2 regions of the Planococcus sp. TJ-301 genome follow, and region 2 is predicted to be linked to the other one. Evidence: riboswitches for the same ligand, from Rfam matches in the RefSeq annotation. Region 2 holds a riboswitch; the other holds the start of a gene.
What was found. A riboswitch is a leader RNA that binds a small molecule or an ion and turns the genes downstream of it on or off. The one in region 2 is predicted to bind S-adenosylmethionine.
Positions count from the first base shown of each region.

Region 1 (4,471 bases), 880 kb from region 2:
CCGCACGCGGCAAAACGCGCAGGGGCCCGCATTGTGGGCACGGGACGTTCCGACTTCCCGAACCAGGTCAATAACGTCCTGGCGTTCCCAGGCATCTTCCGCGGGGCACTGGACGTCCGTGCTACTGAAATCAATGATGCGATGAAAATTGCGGCAGTAGAAGCGATTGCCGGGCTGCTGGAATTGCACGAACTCCACGATGAATACGTCATTCCAGCGCCATTCGACTTGCGCGTTGCACCGGCAGTAGCAGCCGCAGTGGCGCAAGCTGCGATTGATACGGGTGTGGCTAAGCGGCCGATTGGTACAAATGCCTCCGCTGCACAGGAAGCTCTTTCAGGAAAAACGATATATTAAAAGAAAGCCGCCCATTCAGCAAGTTGAATGGGCGGTTTTGTTCGGGAATTTATTTCACCAGTTCGGGAGTTTGTATTGCGCGGCGGACTTTTTGCAGCGCTTGTTCAAGGTCTTCCAGCAAATCGTCGCGGTTTTCGAGGCCGACAGATAAACGCAGAACACCGTCTGTGATGCCGCGCTTCTCGCGGTATTCTTTCGGCATAGATGCATGGGACATTGTCGCCGGGTAAGAAAGAATCGTTTCGACTGCTCCCAAACTTACCGCAAATACCGGAATTTGGAGGCTCTCCACAAAAATCCGGGCAGCATCTTTGTCTCTCAGGCGCAGCGATACAACAGCTCCCGCGTCGCGTGCTTGGCGCTCATGGATCGGATTGCCCGGATGGAATGTGAAGCCCGGATAATAGACTTCTTCCACGGCGGGATGGCTATGCAAATATTGCGCAATGACACGGGCAGAAGCGGATGATTGCTTCAACCGTGCGCCCAGAGTTTTGATGCCTTGGATCAAGGTATAGGAATCATGAGCCCCCAAGACCGAACCGAACGTATTTTGAATAAAGCCGAGACGATCCGCCAATTCCGGATCTTTGACGACTGCGAGCCCCGCGATGATATCGCTGTGGCCGGATAGAAATTTCGTCGCGCTGTGCAAGACGACATCTGCGCCCAAAGCAAGCGGGTTCTGGTACAAAGGCGTCATGAATGTATTGTCGACAAATGTTAAGCAGCCATTGGCTTTTGCGAGCTTGGCGGCTATTTCGATGTCAGTGATATTCATGACCGGATTGGATGGTGTTTCTATATAAACGACTTTCGTATTGGACTGGATAGTTGCGGCCATTTCGCTGAGGTCGGTCATGTCGACAAAGCTATAGGAAATTCCGAATTTGGTAAGCACTTCCGTGACAAAGCGGTAAGTGCCCCCGTAGACATCTTCCGATACAAGGACGTGGTCGCCAGCCGACAGCAGCATGAACGCGGAAGAAATGGCAGCCATGCCGGAAGCGAAAGCGAATCCGCGTGTGCCGCCTTCGAGTTTGGCAATGGTTTCTTCCAGCTTTAAACGTGTGGGATTGCCGGAGCGGCTGTAATCGAACGGTCCGAATTCGTCAAAGCTGGCCTGATGGTATGTGGAAGACAAGTGAATCGGGACATTGACCGCCCCGGTTTCTTTGTCGACTCCGGCTGCGTGGATGAATTGAGTTTCCAAATGTGTCATAGGCGAAGGACCTCCTTGTCCAGTTTTGCGAATGCTTGGGTAAGATCGGCTGTCAGGTCTTCAATGTCTTCGATGCCGACGGAAAAGCGGAGCAGGCAATCGCAAATTCCGCGGCGCGTCCGCTCTTCATAAGGGATATCGGCGTGCGTCTGGGTGGCGGGATAGGTGATGAAACTTTCCACGCCGCCCAGGCTTTCAGCGAACGTGATCAGTTCCAAATTTTCCAGAAACGGACCGACCAATGATGCGTCTTGCAAGCGGAATGACAACATGCCTCCTTTTCCGGGATAAAGGACATCTGTGACCGCAGGGTGATGTGCCAGAAACTCAGCAGCTTCGCACGCATTTTTTTCGTGCTGTTTCATGCGAAGCGGCAGCGTCTTCAAGCCGCGGATCAACAACCAGGAATCGAACGGCGATAACACTGCGCCAGCTGAATTGTGAAGCACGCCCAGTTTCTCGCAAAGCGCCTGGCCTTTAGCAGCAACCAAGCCGCCGAGCACGTCATTATGGCCGCCGATATACTTTGTCGCGCTGTGCACGACGATGTCTGCGCCTAATGTTATAGGCTGTTGAAGGTAAGGCGTTAAAAAGGTGTTGTCGGCAATGAGCAGCAAACCATGTTTTTTCGCCAGTTTTCCGTAGGCGGCCAGGTCGATTTCCTGCATCAATGGATTGGTTGGCGTCTCGATGAATAACGCTTTCGTTTTATCTGTGATCAAGCTTTCAGTGTGGCTGACATCATTGAAATCTGCGTAAACGGTGCGGATATTGTAAATCTCCGAATAATGCTGGAGCAGCCGGTAAGTGCCTCCGTAAATATCTTCCGGTACCAATAGCTCGTCATCAGGCCTGAACAGCGACAGCACCAGTTGAATTGCCGCCATTCCGGAACTACAGGCAAATCCAGCATCCGCGCCTTCAAGAGCGGCGATGCCTTCTTCCAGTACGGAGCGAGTCGGGTTTTTGGTGCGCGTGTAATCATAGCCTGTCGACCTGCCAAGCCCCTCATGTTCATAAGCGGTCGACAAATAAATTGGGGTGCTGACCGCCCCTGTCGTTTTATCGGTTTTATTGCCTAATTGCACTAGTTGCGTTTCAATGCCGAATTTTTCCATGGGAATCATCCTTTCAAAATAAAAACAGGGGCTCGCTTCTTGAAAAAGAAGAAAGCCCCTGTTTTGGGAACCTAATCTTCTCATCTTCTAAGCCGAGGCTTATTGGAATTAGCACCGTAGCCATAAGGGCTGGTTGCTGAGACTTCACAGGGCCAAATCCCTCCGTCTCTCTAGATAAGAAATAAAATATGAAGTTTTAATGTGCGTGCAGGGTAAAGGTCCACCGATCAAACAGCGCCTTTAGATAAAGTTTACTTTAATACAGCAGGGCGAATTTTACAAGGGAAAGTTTAAATTTTTAAAAAATTATTTGTAGATCAGAAAGTTGAGATGGCTCTGTTTCTTTCCGGTTAATTTGAATTACGAAAAAGTTGAACGAACTGTCGTTTCATCTTGAATGGACATCGGAAAAGTCTATCTTGACTAGGTAAGAAGGGATGCGTTCAAGAAAACCGAGCGCCTTGAAAAACATTATCGGGAAAAGCAATTGACTGGTTTTTCTGGGTGCTGAGCAGGAACCGTGTAGAAAAAAGAAAATACCGCTACACTTGTAAAAGTGAGGAGTGATGAATGATGACTAGTAAAAAATTCGAAAACATACCATTGGCTGTGCTAGACTTGGCGCCGGTCAACGCAGACAGCGATGCGGCTCAATCATTCAAGAACAGCGTCGAATTGGCGCAGCATGTAGAGAAATTAGGTTTTAACCGGCTTTGGCTTGCTGAGCACCATAATATGCCGGGCATCGGCAGTTCTGCGACATCAGTTTTAATCGGCCACATTGCCGGGCAAACAAAGCGGATCCGTGTAGGTTCAGGAGGCGTCATGCTGCCGAACCATGCGCCGCTCGTTATCGCAGAGCAATTCGGTACGCTTGAATCGCTGTACCCCGGCCGCATTGACCTTGGTTTAGGGCGCGCGCCCGGGAGCGACCAGGCGACAGCTTATGCGCTGCGCCGAACGTTGCACAGCAGCGGGGATGAGTTTCCACAGCAAGTAGAAGAACTGCAAAACTATTTTTCCGAAAATCCAAAAGGCAGCGTCCGCGCTTTTCCTGGAACCGGTCTGGATGTGCCGCTTTGGCTGCTTGGTTCAAGCGGCTTCAGTGCTAGGCTTGCGGCGATTAAAGGCTTGCCATTTTCATTTGCCAGCCATTTTGCGCCGGACTACACGATTCAGGCTTTGCAGCTCTACCACCAGAACTTTAAACCTTCCGCCGCATTGAAAGAGCCGTATGCCATGGTCGGCGTCAATGTCATTGCAGCGGATACACAGGAGAGGGCGGAATGGCTTGCAACATCCGGCCAGCAGCAGATGTTTGCGCTGATGCGAGGTATGCCGACCCATTTCCAGCCGCCGATCGATGATCTCGAAAAGGTTTGGTCGGACCGTGAAATTGCCATTTTCAAAGAAAAACTGGCTTCAGAATCGATGATTGTCGGCACACCGGATGTGGTCCGCGAAAAGCTGCGGAACTTTATCAATAAAACCCGAGCGAACGAAGTCATTGTCAATTCCCAGATTTTTCATCTTGAAGACCGCCTGCGTTCTTACAGCCTTCTTGGTGATATGATGGAATAAATACCATGTCTCTGCTAAAGCAATCGCTTTGGCGGGGATTTTTTTGTGCAATAAAAAGCACCGCCAGGATTTGGCGGTGCAAGGAGCGGAAGCTATTGGAGCCGTTTAGCTTGCTGCGCTTCAATTTTGATTTCCTGGGGTGCATCGTCATCTTTCGAGTTGGCATAATCTGGTGCGCCTTCGCCAATCATGT
Region 1 covers NZ_JBZDOH010000001.1:1,245,650-1,250,120, reverse strand. The annotation lists gene ystJ (NADP-dependent malic enzyme) at 1-357, shown strand, start outside; gene metC (cystathionine beta-lyase) at 407-1,579, opposite strand; gene AC4EHJ_RS06350 (methionine biosynthesis PLP-dependent protein) at 1,576-2,697, opposite strand; SAM riboswitch class I at 2,775-2,878, opposite strand; gene AC4EHJ_RS06345 (LLM class flavin-dependent oxidoreductase) at 3,271-4,278, shown strand; gene AC4EHJ_RS06340 (hypothetical protein) at 4,371-4,471, opposite strand, start outside.
Region 1: another riboswitch for S-adenosylmethionine. It lies ahead of AC4EHJ_RS06350 (methionine biosynthesis PLP-dependent protein); the one in region 2 lies ahead of AC4EHJ_RS10395 (2,3-diketo-5-methylthiopentyl-1-phosphate enolase).

Region 2 (4,471 bases):
GGGCGCGTTTCACAAGCATACACTTCGAATTGCCGTCCTAGTTCGCTGCCCAGATGGAACGGCGCCAAAGCTGTGCCGTATTTTGCAGTAGCGATTGACCCGGCGTTGCAAATCGTCATGACGCGCGTTTTGCCTTCCAATAAAGACAGGCCGTATTCGCCGATTTTCCGGCCTGCCGCTTCGTCTTCTTCATGGATGCGCACCGCTTCTTCAAGCAACAGCACTTTCCCATCCTCGACTGTTGCAGCACCCTTCACTTTTGCCGTCAGCCGCTTCAGCGCCCATACCAGATTGACCGCTGTCGGGCGCGAGCTGCCCAAATGCGCCGCGTCTTTTTCAACCAAATGGAAAAAAGTTTGGAGTTCATCCGTGTCGTGGCGGACTGCAGCTAGCGCCAATCCATACGCAGCCGCTATACCGATTGCCGGCGCGCCGCGTACTTTCAGCGTCAAAATCGCTTCATAGACGTCTTCCAAGGTTTCCAGCGCCACGTACTCGATCACATGAGGCAGTTTCTGCTGGTCCAAAATCGTCAGCTTGCCGTCTTTCCAGGAAATTGATAACGGGATTGCCATTATTTCGCCTCCCCGATTAACGCTGTCACTTCGTAGATGCTTTTCACTTCAGCACGCTGCAAAATCAGCTTTTCGCCAAACTGCAATGCCCTTTTTTTCAATTCAATACGGCGGCCAGCGTCCTCGATGCCGTCGAGGTCTTTAACATGCGCCAGGCCGATTGTCCGGCGGATCAGTTCACAACCCGCAAAGCCCAGTGCATCCCGGAAAATCTTCTCGATGATGAATTCGAGATAGCCTTCCGTTCCTTGGTAAGCTTCAATGCCTTTGTTTTCCCAAAGGGCCGTGAATCTTGCTTCAAACGTTTCCCACGTGCGTTCAATATGCGAATGGATCACTGTGCGCTGGTCTCCGCTGCGCGTCAGCGATTGGAAAATCAAATTTGCGAGAAACAAGCCGACATCAAAGCCGATCGGCCCGTAATAAGCGAATTCCGGATCGATGACCTTCGTTTCGCTGTCGCTGGCGAAGATACTGCCGGTATGGAGATCGCCGTGCAGCAGCGCTTCCGCTTCAGTCAAAAAACTAAACTTCAATTTCGCCGCTTCCAACTGAAGCGCTTTGTTAGCCCATAGCGCTTCCACAGCCTCTTTCAGCTCCGGCTCGAAATCATTGGTTTCATTATCAAAAAACGGGTCTGTAAAAATCAGGTCTTCGGTAATCTTGCACAGCTCCGGATTCGAGAAAGCCGCAGCGAGCTTTTTCTTTTCAAATGGGTGAAGCGCAAAATCCGATGTCTGGAACAAGGTGCGCGCCAAGTATTCGCCGATATCCGTCGAAAGCTGCGGATACGCCTTTCCGGCAATCAAGCCTTCGCGGGCAATCGTCAAATGCGACAAATCTTCCATGACCGTCAAAGCCAATACCGCATCCGTGGCATAAACAGCCGGCACCAGATTCGGCACGAATTCACCGTGTTTCCGAAGGGCATCTGCCTCGATCTGTGCGCGCTGCAACGTCAGAGGCCAGCTTTCGCCTACGACTTTCGCATATGGCAACGCCTGTTTCAAAATAACGCTCTTGCCGCTTTCCGGATCCGCCACGCGGAACACGTAATTCAAGTTGCCATCGCCGATTTCGTCGCATTGCAATGCTGCCCCAGCCGGGAATGGATAATGCGTTCTCGCAAGCTCAATGGCGGACTCTACTGTCAATTCTTCGTATTGTTTAGCTGCTGTTGCCATATGTCATCTACCTTTCGAATGCAAAATAAAAAGCCTCTTTCCCAAAAGAAAGAGGCTCAGAAATATAGATTCCATGCCTCTTATCTTTCAGAAATGTACATTTCTGATGGAATTAGCACCGTGCCTTGCGGGATTTTCATCCCGGCGCTGAAGCGCCCCTTCTCACGAAGGTATTACGGTCGGTTGCTGGGCGTCATAGGGCCAATTTCCCTCTGCCTGCTCTTGATAAGAGTTTTTGATGCGTATGTGTATGCTGTTTGAAAAGAATCCTATCATGGTTCAGAATTGAGTGTCAATAACTTTTTTCAATATTCCTTTTCATTTCCCTTTATTAAATTTAAAATCATTTCTTTATACTGTAAAACCAGAAGCGAAGTTTGCAGTCGTTTCAGAGAAATGATTTTTCGTTAACCAGCACTAAATCGGCTTTAACATAACGATAAAATTAGTTAACATGACTTGCATGAAAATTAACATGCACTGGCGAAGCGTTAACATGAACTATTTGAAATTTAACTGGCACTAGCCGAATCCAGCACTCTTCAACCGCAATTTACAGATAATTATTGACAGAAAGTTTTAATCGTGGAATAATCAGAATTACTTTGTATATCGAAACCAATTGAATACGCATTCTTATTCAGAGCAGGTGGAGGGACAAGCCCTATGACACCCGGCAACCGGTCCAGCAATGGACACGGTGCTAATTCTTGCAGCCCGTTTGACAGGCTGAGAAATAAGAAGTTGTTAAGCCCATTAACCTCTTCTTGTTTGAAGAGGTTTTTTTATGTTTTCAATCAATGTAAACGGAGTGTGGATAATTTGAGCAGATTGACAGCTACTTACCAGCTTTACGGAAAACCCGGCTCTTTCGAGAAAAAGGCGGAAGGCATCGCGCTTGGCTTGACGATCGGCTCGTGGACCGATTTGCCGTTGCTTGAGCAGGAGCAATTAAAACAGCATAAAGGCGAGGTGGTCTCGGTCACCGAGTTTGAAGATGCACCGCATCCCTTGAACCCTGGACTGATTCGTGCGGAAGCAAAAATCTCTTATCCGAGTGCGAATTTCTCGCCGGATTTGCCTGCCATCTTGACGACGGTGTTTGGAAAGCTGTCGCTCGACGGCGAAGTGAAGCTGCTCGATTTGGAGTTTGACGATGAACTGCTTGGGCATTTCCCCGGGCCGCAGTTCGGCATCGAAGGCGTCCGCGGTTTGATCGGCGTCCAAGACCGCCCGCTTGTGATGAGTATTTTCAAAGGCGTGATCGGCCGGGACTTGGAGTTTTTGAAAGCCCAGCTCCGGCAACAGGCACTTGGCGGCGTCGATCTTGTAAAAGACGATGAAATTCTTTTTGACAATCCGTTAACGCCATTTGAGCATCGCATTACAGCCGGTAAAGAAGTGCTGCAGAGCGTATTCGAAGAAACCGGCCACCGCACTTTGTATGCCGTAAACCTTTCGGGGCGCACATCCACTCTTAGAGACAAGGCGAAAAAAGCGGTGGAACTTGGAGCTGACGCGTTGCTGTTCAATGTCCATGCCTATGGGCTCGACGTTCTGCAGGAATTGGCGGAAGACACTGACATCCGGCTTCCGCTGATGGCTCATCCGGCATTCAGCGGCGCGTTCACTTCTTCTCCGACTTATGGGTTGTCGACAGCGCTGGCACTCGGCAAATTGACGCGCATCGCCGGAGCGGATTTCTCGTTATTCCCCTCCCCTTACGGAAGTGTTGCACTTGAAAAGAGCCAAGCCTTGGCGCTTGGCGAAGAGCTGGTGAAAGCAAGCGCGTTGAAACGCTCTTTCCCGGTGCCTTCAGCTGGCATTCATCCCGGCCTTGTGCCGCAGCTGTTCGAAGATTTCGGCACTGACAGCATCATTAACGCAGGCGGCGGCGTCCACGGCCATCCGGACGGCGCGGCAGGCGGCGGCAAAGCATTCCGCCAGGCAATTGACGCCGTACTTACTGGACAATCGCTTGCCGAAGCCTCAAAACAACATCATGAATTAAAAACAGCTTTGGATATATGGGGGTAACAACCATGAATAAAACGGTCATCTTCTGTGATTTTGACGGCACCATCACCAATTCAGACAACATCATCGCCATCCTCCAGCATTTTGAGCCGCCGGGATGGAATCCGATAAAAGACCAAATCCTGTCTCAGGAAATATCCATCCGCGACGGCGTTGCGCAAATGTTCTCGCTGCTGCCTGCAGCAAAAAAAGATGAAGTTATCAAGTTTGTCTTGGAACAGGCGCAAATCCGTGAAGGTTTCGCCGATTTCGTCGCTTATACGCGCGAACGCGAGATTCCTCTTTATGTTGTCAGCGGCGGCATTGACTTTTTTGTCCATCCGCTCATTAAACCGTTTGGCCCTTTTGCCGGCGTTTATTGCAACGAAGCGGATTTCTCGGGCGAGTCGATCCGCCTTGAATTTCCGCATGGCTGCGACGAACAATGCCCGAGCCAAGGCTGCGGCTGCTGCAAGCCCTCGATCATTCGCCAATTGCTCGAGGACGGCGCACAAAGCATCGTCATCGGCGATTCCATCAGTGATTTAGAAGCCGCGAAGCAAGCGGATTTCGTCATCGCGCGCGACTATCTTATTGGGAAATGCGAAGAGATTGGCTTGCCGTACAAGCCATTTGAAAACTTCTATGACGTCATGTCGATCATCGATGAAAAACTGGGGGTGAAGTCATGACCGC
Region 2 covers NZ_JBZDOH010000001.1:2,125,598-2,130,068, forward strand. The annotation lists gene mtnA (S-methyl-5-thioribose-1-phosphate isomerase) at 1-575, opposite strand, end outside; gene mtnK (S-methyl-5-thioribose kinase) at 575-1,759, opposite strand; SAM riboswitch class I at 1,837-1,991, opposite strand; SAM riboswitch class I at 2,393-2,502, shown strand; gene AC4EHJ_RS10395 (2,3-diketo-5-methylthiopentyl-1-phosphate enolase) at 2,582-3,796, shown strand; gene AC4EHJ_RS10400 (2-hydroxy-3-keto-5-methylthiopentenyl-1-phosphate phosphatase) at 3,802-4,467, shown strand; gene AC4EHJ_RS10405 (methylthioribulose 1-phosphate dehydratase) at 4,464-4,471, shown strand, end outside.